Regions from separate parts of the Salininema proteolyticum genome, predicted to be linked through region 1. Evidence: riboswitches for the same ligand, from Rfam matches in the RefSeq annotation. Region 1 holds a riboswitch; the other holds the start of a gene.
What was found. Region 1 has a riboswitch for thiamine pyrophosphate ahead of thiE (thiamine phosphate synthase). Riboswitches for the same ligand answer to the same signal wherever they lie in the genome.

Region 2: another riboswitch for thiamine pyrophosphate. It lies ahead of ACFTE1_RS07015 (ECF transporter S component); the one in region 1 lies ahead of thiE (thiamine phosphate synthase).

What each region holds. Positions count from the first base shown of each region.
Region 1 is NZ_JBHUNX010000001.1:767,133-772,649, forward strand. Features, by position in the region: gene ACFTE1_RS03620 (hypothetical protein) at 1-1,168, opposite strand, end outside; gene ACFTE1_RS03625 (hypothetical protein) at 1,351-1,596, shown strand; gene ACFTE1_RS03630 (class I SAM-dependent methyltransferase) at 1,749-2,381, shown strand; TPP riboswitch at 2,586-2,695, shown strand; gene thiE (thiamine phosphate synthase) at 2,690-3,346, shown strand; gene thiO (glycine oxidase ThiO) at 3,350-4,393, shown strand; gene thiS (sulfur carrier protein ThiS) at 4,437-4,628, shown strand; gene thiG (thiazole synthase) at 4,632-5,414, shown strand; gene thiD (bifunctional hydroxymethylpyrimidine kinase/phosphomethylpyrimidine kinase) at 5,411-5,517, shown strand, end outside.
Region 2 is NZ_JBHUNX010000001.1:1,492,400-1,497,916, reverse strand. Features, by position in the region: gene ACFTE1_RS07035 (hypothetical protein) at 1-99, shown strand, start outside; gene ACFTE1_RS07030 (hypothetical protein) at 169-750, shown strand; gene ACFTE1_RS07025 (energy-coupling factor transporter transmembrane component T family protein) at 825-1,592, opposite strand; gene ACFTE1_RS07020 (ABC transporter ATP-binding protein) at 1,589-3,022, opposite strand; gene ACFTE1_RS07015 (ECF transporter S component) at 3,039-3,632, opposite strand; TPP riboswitch at 3,664-3,773, opposite strand; gene ACFTE1_RS07010 (sulfotransferase family protein) at 4,030-5,238, shown strand; gene ACFTE1_RS07005 (maleylpyruvate isomerase family mycothiol-dependent enzyme) at 5,281-5,517, shown strand, end outside.

The DNA of each region.
Region 1 (5,517 bases):
TGGCCTCGACGGCCTGCGTCTTCGCGTTGACAGCCTCTCCGTCGGAGCGTCCGACCACGGCGTAGAGCAGGAAGTGGCCGTAGGTGTTGTACCCGGCCATGGTGTCCGAGCGGCCCAGTTCGGCGCTCTCGCCGCCGGCGCGGAAAGCGGCGAAGCCCCCTTCGAGTCCCTCGCTCAGTTCGGCGGTGACGGACTCGGCCTCGGCCTCGGAGGCCAGGTTCATCGCCCCGACCGTGACGGCGTACTCGCCGTCGAAGGACGCCACGGTGGCGCGGACGGTCTGGGCGCAGTCGGTCTCCGCGATGACGTCGGCCAGGTCGCCCATGGCGGCGTCGGAGCAGGTCTTCATCTCGTCGCGGCCCAGGACGCGGTAGGATCGGTCGGTGTCCGACGGGCGGAGCTCGTCGACGCCGAACAGTTCGGCGGCGGTGATCGGCTCGGAGTCGGTGGAGCGCGCGAGGATCGGGTCGACGACCTCTTCGGGCTCCTCCTTGACCGGCTCCTCGGCCTCTTCCTCGGCGGCGGAGTCCCCGGCCTGCGCGGGCGGGGGCTCGGCCGGAGCGGACTCGTTCTCGGAGAGGACGACGTACGAGCCGGCGATGCAGCCGGCGACGGCCACCAGCCCCGAGGCGGCGGCGAGGACCTTCATCCACCACTTGGTCCGGCGGCGCGCCTTCTCGGCGGCGCGGCGGAGAGGGCGCGAGGCGCGGATGTCCTCCAGGTGTTTCTCCATCTCCTCTTCGGGGGAGAGGTCGGCGGCGGAGCGGCGCACGGTCGGCGTGTCGTCGGGGCGGGACGAGGAGGAGTCGGGAACCGCGGGGGCGCGGACGGCCACGGTCTTCTCGGAGGGGGACTTGACGTAGTGGCGCGGGGCCTTCGAGGCTTTCGCCGTCCCGGAGTAGTGGGCGCCCGGCGCGGTGTGGGGGCGCGCCTCGGACGGAGGGACGGAGGCCGCAGCACGGTTCCCGGGCACCCGGACGGACACGGTGGGAGGAGCGTCGGGCAGGGCGTCGTACGCCGCCGCGGAGCGCGCCTCGGGGAGGCGGACGGACTGGTCGGGAGGGGAGGGGTGCGGAGACTGGACGGCGGTGCCGCCGGCTTCGCCGCGGTCGGACCGCGGCGCGGAATCGTCGAGTTCGGGTACGCCGAACGGAGAGACGCGGTTCATCTCGGTGCGGTTCCTCTGTCGGGAGTATGGTCCATGGGAGCGAATAGTACCGATGTTCTTCTGGGGAACCGCTGATCGACACGCGCCGCGCTCCGACCTTCACCCGTCGGGGTGGCCGACTCGCCGCGGGACACGGGTCCGATTGCGCGGTCTACGAGGCGGTAGCCGTTATCCTGCGCCGCATGGAAGAGCGTGAAGCCCGAGGCGGGCGCGGACGGCTGTTCGCGGGACTGGCCTTCGGGGCCCTGGTGGTCGTGAACATAGTCGTGGACTACCTGATGCTCCACACCGCGACGTGGTACCCGGCGGCCGACCTGTGGACGGTGGTCCTGCTGGCCGTGTCGGTGCTCGTGTGGGCGGCGACCGTCGCCGGGGGAGCGGCGCTGGGCTGGGGCCTGGTGGGCCGGGCGATGGGGCGGTCCCGGTGAGCACAGGTGACGAGACGCCGGGCACGGGGCGCCGCACTGCGGCCTCCGGCGGCCCGGCGCCGCGCCGACCGGCCGGGACCGGGGCGGTCCGACCCGAGTGATCTAGGGCCGCGGCGGCCCAGTTCGGAGCCCCGGAGTGGCACAATGGAACCGTGTCAGACTCCCAGAACCAGTCCGGCGGGCAGCCCGCCCCGGACCACTACTTCACCGCCAGCCCCGCCTCCGAGGACAGGGAGCGCTCGATCCGCTTCACCCTCGACGGCAAGGACTACGAGCTGGCGACCTCGTCCGGCGTCTTCTCCGGCAGCCGCCTGGACCTGGGAACGAGCGTGCTGCTCAACAAGGTCGTCCCGCCGAGCGAGCCCGGCGTGTTCCTGGACCTCGGCTGCGGGTACGGCCCCATCTCGACGGTCCTGGCCGGCAGCGGTGACGCCGAGGTGTGGGCGGTGGACGTCAACGAGCGCGCGCTGGACCTGACGAGGCGCAACACCGCGCGCTGCGAGGGGGCGGTCCATGTCGGACGTCCGGAGGACGTGCCGGAGGACCTCGAGTTCGACGAGATCTGGTCCAACCCCCCGATCAAGATCGGCAAGGAGTCGCTCCACGACCTGCTGCGGACCTGGCTGCCCCGCCTCAAACCCGAGGGCGTCGCCTGGCTCGTCGTCTCCAAGCACCTGGGCGGAGACTCCCTGGCCAAGTGGCTCGTCGAGGGCGGCTGGGAGGTCGACAAGCACGCCAGCGCCAAGGGCTACCGCGTCCTCAAGGTCTGCCGCTACGAGGCGTAGCCGCGCTTCCCAGCACGTAGGACGCGATCGCGCGTTCCCCGCGCCGTCCACCTTGAGCACCGGCGCGAATGAGCTGCGCTTTTCCGGCACGGCTCGATGACACTCTGTTGTCCCTGTCACGACTGCCGACGTTCGGTCCTTGTGTTCGAAAAGTCGGTGGCGTAGAGTGAAGCCCGCAGCCGCCTCACAGCGGAGCGAACAAGTTCATGTACTCACGGGAGCCCGATGCATCGGGCTGAGAATGGGCTCGGTAGCCCTGACCGTTCCAACCTGATCCAGGTAATACTGGCGAAGGGAGAGGGGTAGACATGCGGTCTCCAGTACCGTTGCCGCGATTGCACATCATCACCGACACCAGGCCGGACGCCGATCCGGTCGGCGTCGTCGAAGCCGCCCTCGAGGCCGGCGCCCGCCTGGTCCAGGTCCGCGGCGAGGACCGCTACACCGACCGGCTCACTTTCGACCTTTCCCGCACCATAGCCCGGCTGTGCCGCGAGGCCGGCGCCGTCTGCCTGGTCAACGACGCCGTCCACGTGGCCATGGCCGTCGGGGCCGACGGCGTCCACCTGGGCGCGGACGACCTTCCCGCCGACGCGGCCCGCGCCATCCTGCCGGAGACGGCGATCGTGGGAGCGACCTGCCGCGACCCGCACGAGGCGCGAGCGGCCCGGCGCGTGGGAGCCACCTATCTGGGAGTCGGGCCGGTGCGGGCCTCGGGCACCAAGACCGCCCTGAAGCGCATCATCGGCCTGGACGGCATGGGCGCGGTCGCCGGCGCGGTGGACCTGCCCGTCATCGCCATCGGCGGCCTGGACGCCGATCTCGCGGCCGAGTGCGTGGAGAACGGCGCCCACGGGGTCGCCGTCGTCTCGGCCGTCTCGCGGGCGGCCGACGTCAAAGCGGCAGTGGGCGAACTCCTCCACGCCGTCGGGGAACGCGCCGGCACGCCGGCGGGGGCGGTATAGCCGATGCGACTCACCGTAGCCGGGGCCGGAATCATCGGTCTCGCCACAGCTTGGCGCGCCTCGCAGAAGGGCTGGGGCGTCACCGTCCGCGATCCGCGGCCCGGATCGGGCGCCACGCACGCCGCCGCCGGCATGCTCGCCGCGGTCACCGAGGCCGAGTTCGGCGAAGAGGACCTCGTCCCCTTCGCGGTGGAGTCGGTGCGGCTCTGGCGCGGCTTCGCCGAGGAGCTCCAGGCCGAGTCCGGCGTCGGGCTGGACTACAGCCCGGAGGGCACGATCCTCTTGGGCTGGAACGAGTCCGACCGCGCGGCCGTGCGCCGCCAGGTGGGCCTGTACCGGAGACTCGCCCTGCCGGTCGAGGAGGTCGGCGCGCGCGGCCTGAGGAAGCAGGAACCGCTCATCGGCCACCGCTGCCGGGAGGGCTTCGTCATCGGCTCGGACCACTCGGTCGACCCGCGCGCCGTGCTCACGGCGCTGGATACCGCCTGCCGGAAGCGCGGGGTCGTGTTCGAAGAGAGCGCCTACCACCGGGGCGAGGGCACCGGCCCCATCGTCATAGCCGCCGGGAACGGCTCGCGAGAGCTGGGGCTTCCCGTCCGCCCGGTGCGCGGAGTCGTCCTGCGCCTGCGAGCCGGGGAGGGCGCCCTCACCCGCACCATCCGGGCCATTGTGGACGGAGATCCCCTCTATATCGTCCCGCGCCCCGGCGGCGAGGTCGTCGTGGGGGCGACGTCGGACGAGATCGCCGACGAGGAGAGGGCGACGGCCGGAGCCGTGCTCGACCTGCTGCGCAAGGCCGCCGACCTGGTGCCGGAGATCCGCGAGTACCACCTGGGCGAGACCACGGTGGGATTCCGTCCGACGACGCCCGACAACCTCCCGCTCATCGGTCGCGTCGACGACCGGACCTGGGCCGCCACCGGCCATTACCGCCACGGCATAGCCCTGGCGCCGGCCACGGCCCGGGCCGTCGTGGAGATGGTCGGGACCGGTTCCTCCGGCCTGGTTCCCCCCTCTTTCGACCCGCTCCGCGCCACCGCGGTCTGACAGTCCGTTCCCGCCGATGGGCAAGGCACCCAAGGAGTCTGACATGCAAATAGAGCTAAATGGAAATCAATACGAAGACCTGAGGACGGTGCGGCAGGCCGTCCGCGCCGTCACGGAGGCGGACCGCGGCATCGCGGTCGCGGTGAACGGAGAGGTCGTGCCGCGCGGAGAGTGGGCGCGGGCGCTCGACGACGGCGACAAGGTCGAAGTCCTGACCGCTACGCAAGGAGGATGACGCATGACCGGGGAAGTGAACGAGGCCTTCCGCATCGCCGACAAGGAGTTCGGGTCCCGCCTGATCCTGGGCACCGGCGGAGCGGCCAACCTCGCCCAGCTGGAGGCCTCGATCAAGGCCTCCGGAACCGAGATGGTCACCGTCGCCCTCCGGCGCGTCGACCCCTCCGGGCCCGGCGGGCTGCTGGAGCTGCTCGAAAGGCTCGGCGTCGCCGTCCTGCCGAACACGGCCGGCTGCTACACGGCCGAACAGGCCGTCCGCACCGCCCGCCTGGCCCGCGAGGCCTTCGGCACGGACTGGGTCAAGCTGGAGGTCATCGCCGACCCGGACACGCTGCTGCCCGACGCGATCGAGCTGGTCTCCGCCGCGGAGAAGCTCGTCGCCGACGGCTTCACCGTGCTGCCCTACACGAACGACGACCCCGTGACGGCCCGCGCGCTCGAAGAGGTCGGCTGCGCGGCGGTCATGCCGCTCGCCGCCCCCATCGGCACCGGACTGGGCCTGCGCAATCCGCATAATATGAGCCTGATCTGCGAGCGGGCCCGGGTCCCGGTCATCTGTGACGCGGGCATCGGCACGGCCTCGGACGCGGTGCGGGCCATGGAACTCGGCTGTTCGGCGGTGCTGCTGGCCACGGCCGTCACCCGCGCGGAGAACCCCGAGCTCATGGCCCGTTCGATGCGGCTGGCCGTCGAGTCCGGCTTCGCGGCGCGGCACGCGGGACGCATCCCCCGCCGCCACCTCGCCCGGGCCTCCAGCCCGGAAGAGGGGGTGGCCGACCTGTGAACGCCGAAGGAACGTCGACCGCGGGCGCCACACCCGCGACGGTCACGACCATCGCGGGCTCCGACTCCGGCGGCGGGGCGGGGATCCAGGCCGACCTGCACGC
Region 2 (5,517 bases), 730 kb from region 1:
GAGCAGCGGGCCGCGGAGACCGGACGGCGGGACCTCCTCGCCCACGCGGCGATGTACCGGCGCGACGCGCACGCAGCCGCGAAAGGGCTGTTCAAGTAGCAGGGTTCCGACATCGACGACCTGTACAACGACCGGACGGCGCGGGCTCCCCCTTCGTATGCTGTCCTCATGCGTCTCTCGAAGCTCTCGCTCGCCCTGTCCGCCGGTTCGGTCTCCGTCCTCATTTTGGGCGCCTGCCAGACGCAGCCAGTGAACGTTCACGACGAGTGGACCAACCAGTCCGCCTACCGGGAAGCCGAGAGCATCGCCGCCGACTCGGTCGCCGGCCTTGAGGACTTCCCCGGCTTCTCCGCCCGGACCTGGGACGAGGACTACTGCGGTGAGGGCTGGGACGAGAAAGAACCGGTGGAAGGCTACACGAAACCGGGCCTCACCTATACCTTCGGCGAAGAGGCCTCCCAAGATCCGAACGTGCGCACCGCCTACCCCGACATGTTGGAGGAGCACTGGAAGGAGCTCGGCCACGAGGTCGAGCGCCGCGAATCCGAAGGCGGCGACAACGTGACCGTCATCGGCACCCGCGACGACGGAATGAACATGATGTACCAAGTCGCGAGCATCGCGACCTTGCAGGTCTGGGTCGACGAGTCCTACTGCGTCGAGTTCACCGGCCCGGTCGACCCGACGGAACCCCTGGGCGAGGGGATCGACGCGGACAGCGACGATATCGACCTCGAGGGCTGGTGGTGACCCCGGCTTCCATACGGCGACGTCCGCTCACCGCTTCAGCGTGGGAGACCCCGTCGTTTACGACCGGGAGGATGTCAAAGGACGTAGTAGACCGTCGCGAGCGCCGTGCAGAATCCCACAATTAGGACCGTCACCGCGGTGTCGGCCCTCCTCCACACCGCTCGCCGGGCACACGACCGCTGAACGTCCGGATCGAAACCGCGCGCCTCGATCGACACCGCCAGCCTCTGCCCCCGCCTGAGCGCGACGACCAGGAGTCCGAACATGGTCGAGGCGAACAGGCGCAGCCGCCGCACGATATTGCCGCGACCCTCCAGCCCTCGCGCTCGCCTCGCCTGAGTGATGCGGTTCCACTCCTCGGCCAGCAGCGGCATCATGCGCAGCGCCGAGAGCGCGCCGATGGTGAAGCGCTCGGGGAAGCGCCACTTCTGGATCAGGGAGTCGGACAGGTCGGTCGGGTCGGTGGCGCCCAGGCCCAGCAATCCCGCCAGGGAGAAGACGGCGACGCGGAACCCGAAGACGGCCCCGTTCTCGGCGGCGTCGGACGCGATGGTCACCGGCCCCCACTGCCACCAGATGTCGCCGGTCTTGTTCTCGGCGTAGACGGTGTTGACCACGCCGACCATGAGCGCCGCTCCCCAGAGGTACGTCAGGCGCTTGGCCAACGCGCCCGGGTTGATTCCGGAGACGGCCGTGAGGACCACGAGGAAGGCGAGCAGGGCAGCGACGTACTGCCACTGTCCCGGCAGGAAGGCGGTGACGCTGACGGCGGCGGCACCGATTATCTTGGACAACGGGCTCAGGCGTGCCAGGGCTGAGTCGCGTTCGGCAAGTGCTGTCATGGGCGCCGTTCCCTCACTCGCCCGCCTTCCAGGACGGTCTCGCTGTCGGCGAGCGCGTCGATGAACTCGCGGTCGTGGGTGACGGCCACCAGCCCCGTCCCGTCGCGGCGGACTTCGTCCATGAGGTCGGTCATCTCGGTCCAGGTGCGCCGGTCCTGCCCGAAGGTGGGTTCGTCGAGCAGTAGGACGTCGGGCGCGGCGGCGAGCGCTCCGGCGACGGAGAGCCGGCGTGCCTCGCCTCCGGAGAGGGTGAACGGGTTGGCGTCCGCCAGGTGGGTCAGGCGCAGGCGTTCCAGCAGTTCGGCGACGCGTGCGGCGGTGCGTTCGTCGCTCCATCCGGCGCTGCGGGGGCCGAAGGCGAGTTCGTCGGCGACGCGCGAGGTGACGAACTGGGTCTCGGGGTTCTGGAAGACGGTGCCGACGCGTGCGGCGAGGGCGGGGGCCTTGAGCTTGTGGAGGGGTTTCTTCTCTCCGGCGGCGGTGACGGTTCCGGAGGTCGGGGGTGCCAGGCCGCCCAGAAGGCGCGAGAGGGTGCTCTTGCCGGAGCCGTTGTGCCCGGTGAGGGCGGCCAGTTCTCCGCGGTGGACGGCGAAGCTCGCTTCCCGCAACGCCAGGGGTTCTCTCTTGCCGTAGCGGTACGAGACGTCGTCGGCCCGCAGGAGTTCTTCGCCCGGTTCGCCGCGGCGGGGTGTGGTCGCGGGGGCGCCGGGTATGCGGATTCCCTGGTCCAGGAGTATTTCTCCGTGGGTGGTGAGGACGTCGGCGACGGGCCCGTCCGCCAGGGGGCGTCCTCCGGAGTCGAGTGCGACGACGCGGTCGAAGCTCTCCCAGAGTCCGTCCAGGCGGTGTTCGATCATGACGCAGGTGATGTCGGGGTCGTCGAGGGCGGGCCGGACGGCGTCCCGTACAAGGGCGGCTCCTTCCGGGTCGAGGTTGGCCGTCGGTTCGTCGAGCAGGAGCAGTTCGGGGCGGCGTACGAGGATGCCGGCCAGGGCCAGGCGCTGCTGTTCGCCGCCGGAGAGGGCGGTGGTGGCGTGGTCGGCCGCGTAGGGAAAGCCCACGGCCTCGTGGGCTCGGGCGACGGCGGGCCAGATCCGCTCGGGGGCGACGCCCTGGTTCTCGAGTCCGAAGGCGGTGTCGTCGCCGCAGCGGGCCATGATCAGCTGGGTCTCGGGGTCCTGGAAGACCATGCCGGTGCGGTGGCGGGTCTCGAAGGGGTCGCGGCCGTCCACGGTCATTTCGCCGGCGGCCTCGCCGCCCCGGGCGTGTTCGAGTCCGGCCAGGACGGCCAGGAGGGTGGACTTGCCGGAGCCGGAGGGCCCTAGTAGGAGGACGTTCTCCCCCGGTTCCACGGCGAGGTCGACTTCCCGGAGTGCGTGCGCGCGGCGCCCCGCATGTCGGTAGGAGAAGCCGCGCGCGCGTATCCGCATGTCAGGTCCGTCCTTCTCAAACGCGCTTGCGGTCGGCGCCGCCGGCGAGGGCGTTGACGGCGCCGGTGGGCAGGAGCGCCTTGTAGAGGGCCCAGGAGCCGAGGCCGGCGACGACGGCGCCGGAGAGGGCGGCCAGGAGGATGTAGGGGATCTTGAACGCCCAGAGGGAGGTCGCCCCGTAGGAGACGAAGACGTCCCAGGTGGTGGCGAAGAGGCCGCTCAGGGCTCCGGCGAAGACGGACACGGCGATGTTGTAGCGCTTGTACCGGCCCGCGGCGAAGGCGGCCTCGCCGCCCAGTCCCTGGACAAAGCCCTGGACGACGACGAGCAGGCCCCAGGCGCTGCCCAGCATGGTGCTGACGAGCGCGGCGAAGCCCTCGGTGAAGACGGCGGCGCCGGTCTTGCGGACGAGGAGCGGGGCGAGGACGGCCGGCATGAGCCAGACGCCGTAGAGGAGGCCCGAGGCGGGCGGGTAGGCGGTCGTGAGCGGCTCCGAGGCGGCCCAGACGAGGTTCCACGCCTGGAAGACCGCGCCGAAGGCGACGGCGAGTACGGCGCAGGCGATGATGTCGGCCATGCGCCAGCGTGTGGGCGTGTTCTGCAGCGACACTTCCGTGCCTTTCTATTCGGGCAATGGGGCACAGAAGAGACCTCCGACTCCTTCCACCGGTCCGAACCGGGTCAAGTTCGAAGGGTCTGCGCACCGCGGGCGGTCCGCACTCTCAGCCTGAGGGCTCCCCTGTCGTCAATTAGACGGTAGCATCGGCGCGTCGCGGAACCAAAAGCTTGCACAGATCGTCACAATTGACATAAGGGGATGCCGTCGACGCACTAGTCGGCAGTTTTCTCTGTCCTGTTGTGTGGAGCCGGCGGCTATCCGCCGTCGGCTCGTTTCCCTCCCGCCCCAGGGCATCGACCTCGCCGCCTCCTCTATCCTACTTTCGCGTATCGTTCAAGTCGTTATCCCGCAAGACGACTGCCCGACACCGATGAGAAGAGGCGTGCCCATGCGTCGCATCACCCGTACCGCCAAGATCCTCAACTCCGTGCTCGCCCCCGCCACCCGCGAGCGCACCGACCCCGAGCGCGCGTCGGCCGCCTGGTGGAGGACGGTCGAGAAGGTCCAGGCGCAGACCGGATACGACCTCGGCGCCGACGCGCCCTTCGCCGAGGACCTCGACTTCCTGCTGCGCTGTTTCGCGAACGTCCCCGGTCTGACGCCCATCGGCTGGAAGGGGCAGTTGGGCAACGCCGCGACACGCCTGGAGAACCGCATGCGGGTCAGCGAGATCCACCGCCGCGTCCCGGAGGTCGCGAACGAGCGGATCGAGCGGCCGGTCTTCGTCGTCGGACTGCCCCGCACGGCCACGAGCCTCACCCACAAGATCCTCGCCCGCTCGGCCGGGCACCGCGGACCGCTGCTGTGGGAGCTGAACTACACCGCGCTCGACGACGACCCGGCCGAGCGCGACCGGCGGATCAAGTCCATCGACCGCGAGCTGCGGGCGACGTTCAAGTTCTCCCCGGCGTTCGACGTCATTCACCCGGTGCGCATCGACCAGCCCGAGGAGTCGATCGCGCTCATGCCGCACACCTACTTCCCGCTCAGCTGCGCGCTCATGCCCGACTACCGGGAATGGCAGTCCCAGCGCGACCAGACGGCGGACTACGCCTACCTCCGCCAGGCGCTGCAGGTCCTCCAGTACGGCCGCGAGCGCAAGAGGTGGATCCTCAAGTACCCCGGCCACGTGGGCGACCTGGACGTCCTGTTCAAGGTGTTCCCCGACGCGCAGATCGTGTGGACGCACCGCGACCCGATCACCGTCATGGGCTCCTTCTGCTCGCTGGTCGAGACGCTGGGCGGCCTGCACGTCAGGAACATCGACCTGCACGAGATCGGACGCATGTGGCTGGAGATCCTCAGCGAGTCCGTCGAGAGCGGGCGGCGCCACCGGCCCGACGCGCCCATGGGGGCGGTCGTCGACGTCGGCTACCACCAGCTGGTGTCCGATCCGCACAACTACGTGCCGAAGCTCTACGAGCAGATCGGGGCGCGCTGGACGGCGGAGGACGCCGAGAAGCTCTCAGGGCTGACCGAGCGGCCCCTGCGCGACAGGCGGCACGAGTACGACATCTTCCACTACGGCCTGAGCCCGCGCCAGATCGAGAAGGCGTTCCAGGACTACATGCCGCTGGTCCACCGCGTGAACGCGTGAAACCCGCTCGCCCCTGTCACACCCCTCGCTTAGACTGCGGGCATGGACAACGACACTTTTAGAAGCCTGCTCGACTCCGAGGCGGCCCTCCTGCGCGGGGCCGCCTCCACCGCGTTGGAGGACCGGGTCCCCTCGTGCCCCGACTGGACCGGGCGCGACCTCGTCCAGCACGTGGCGGAGGTCTACTGCGACAAGACCCTCGCCATCTCCGAGGGCGCGGAGTCCGAGAGCTGGCCGCCTCCCATGCCGGAGGCCGACGGTATCCTCGACCTCTTCGAC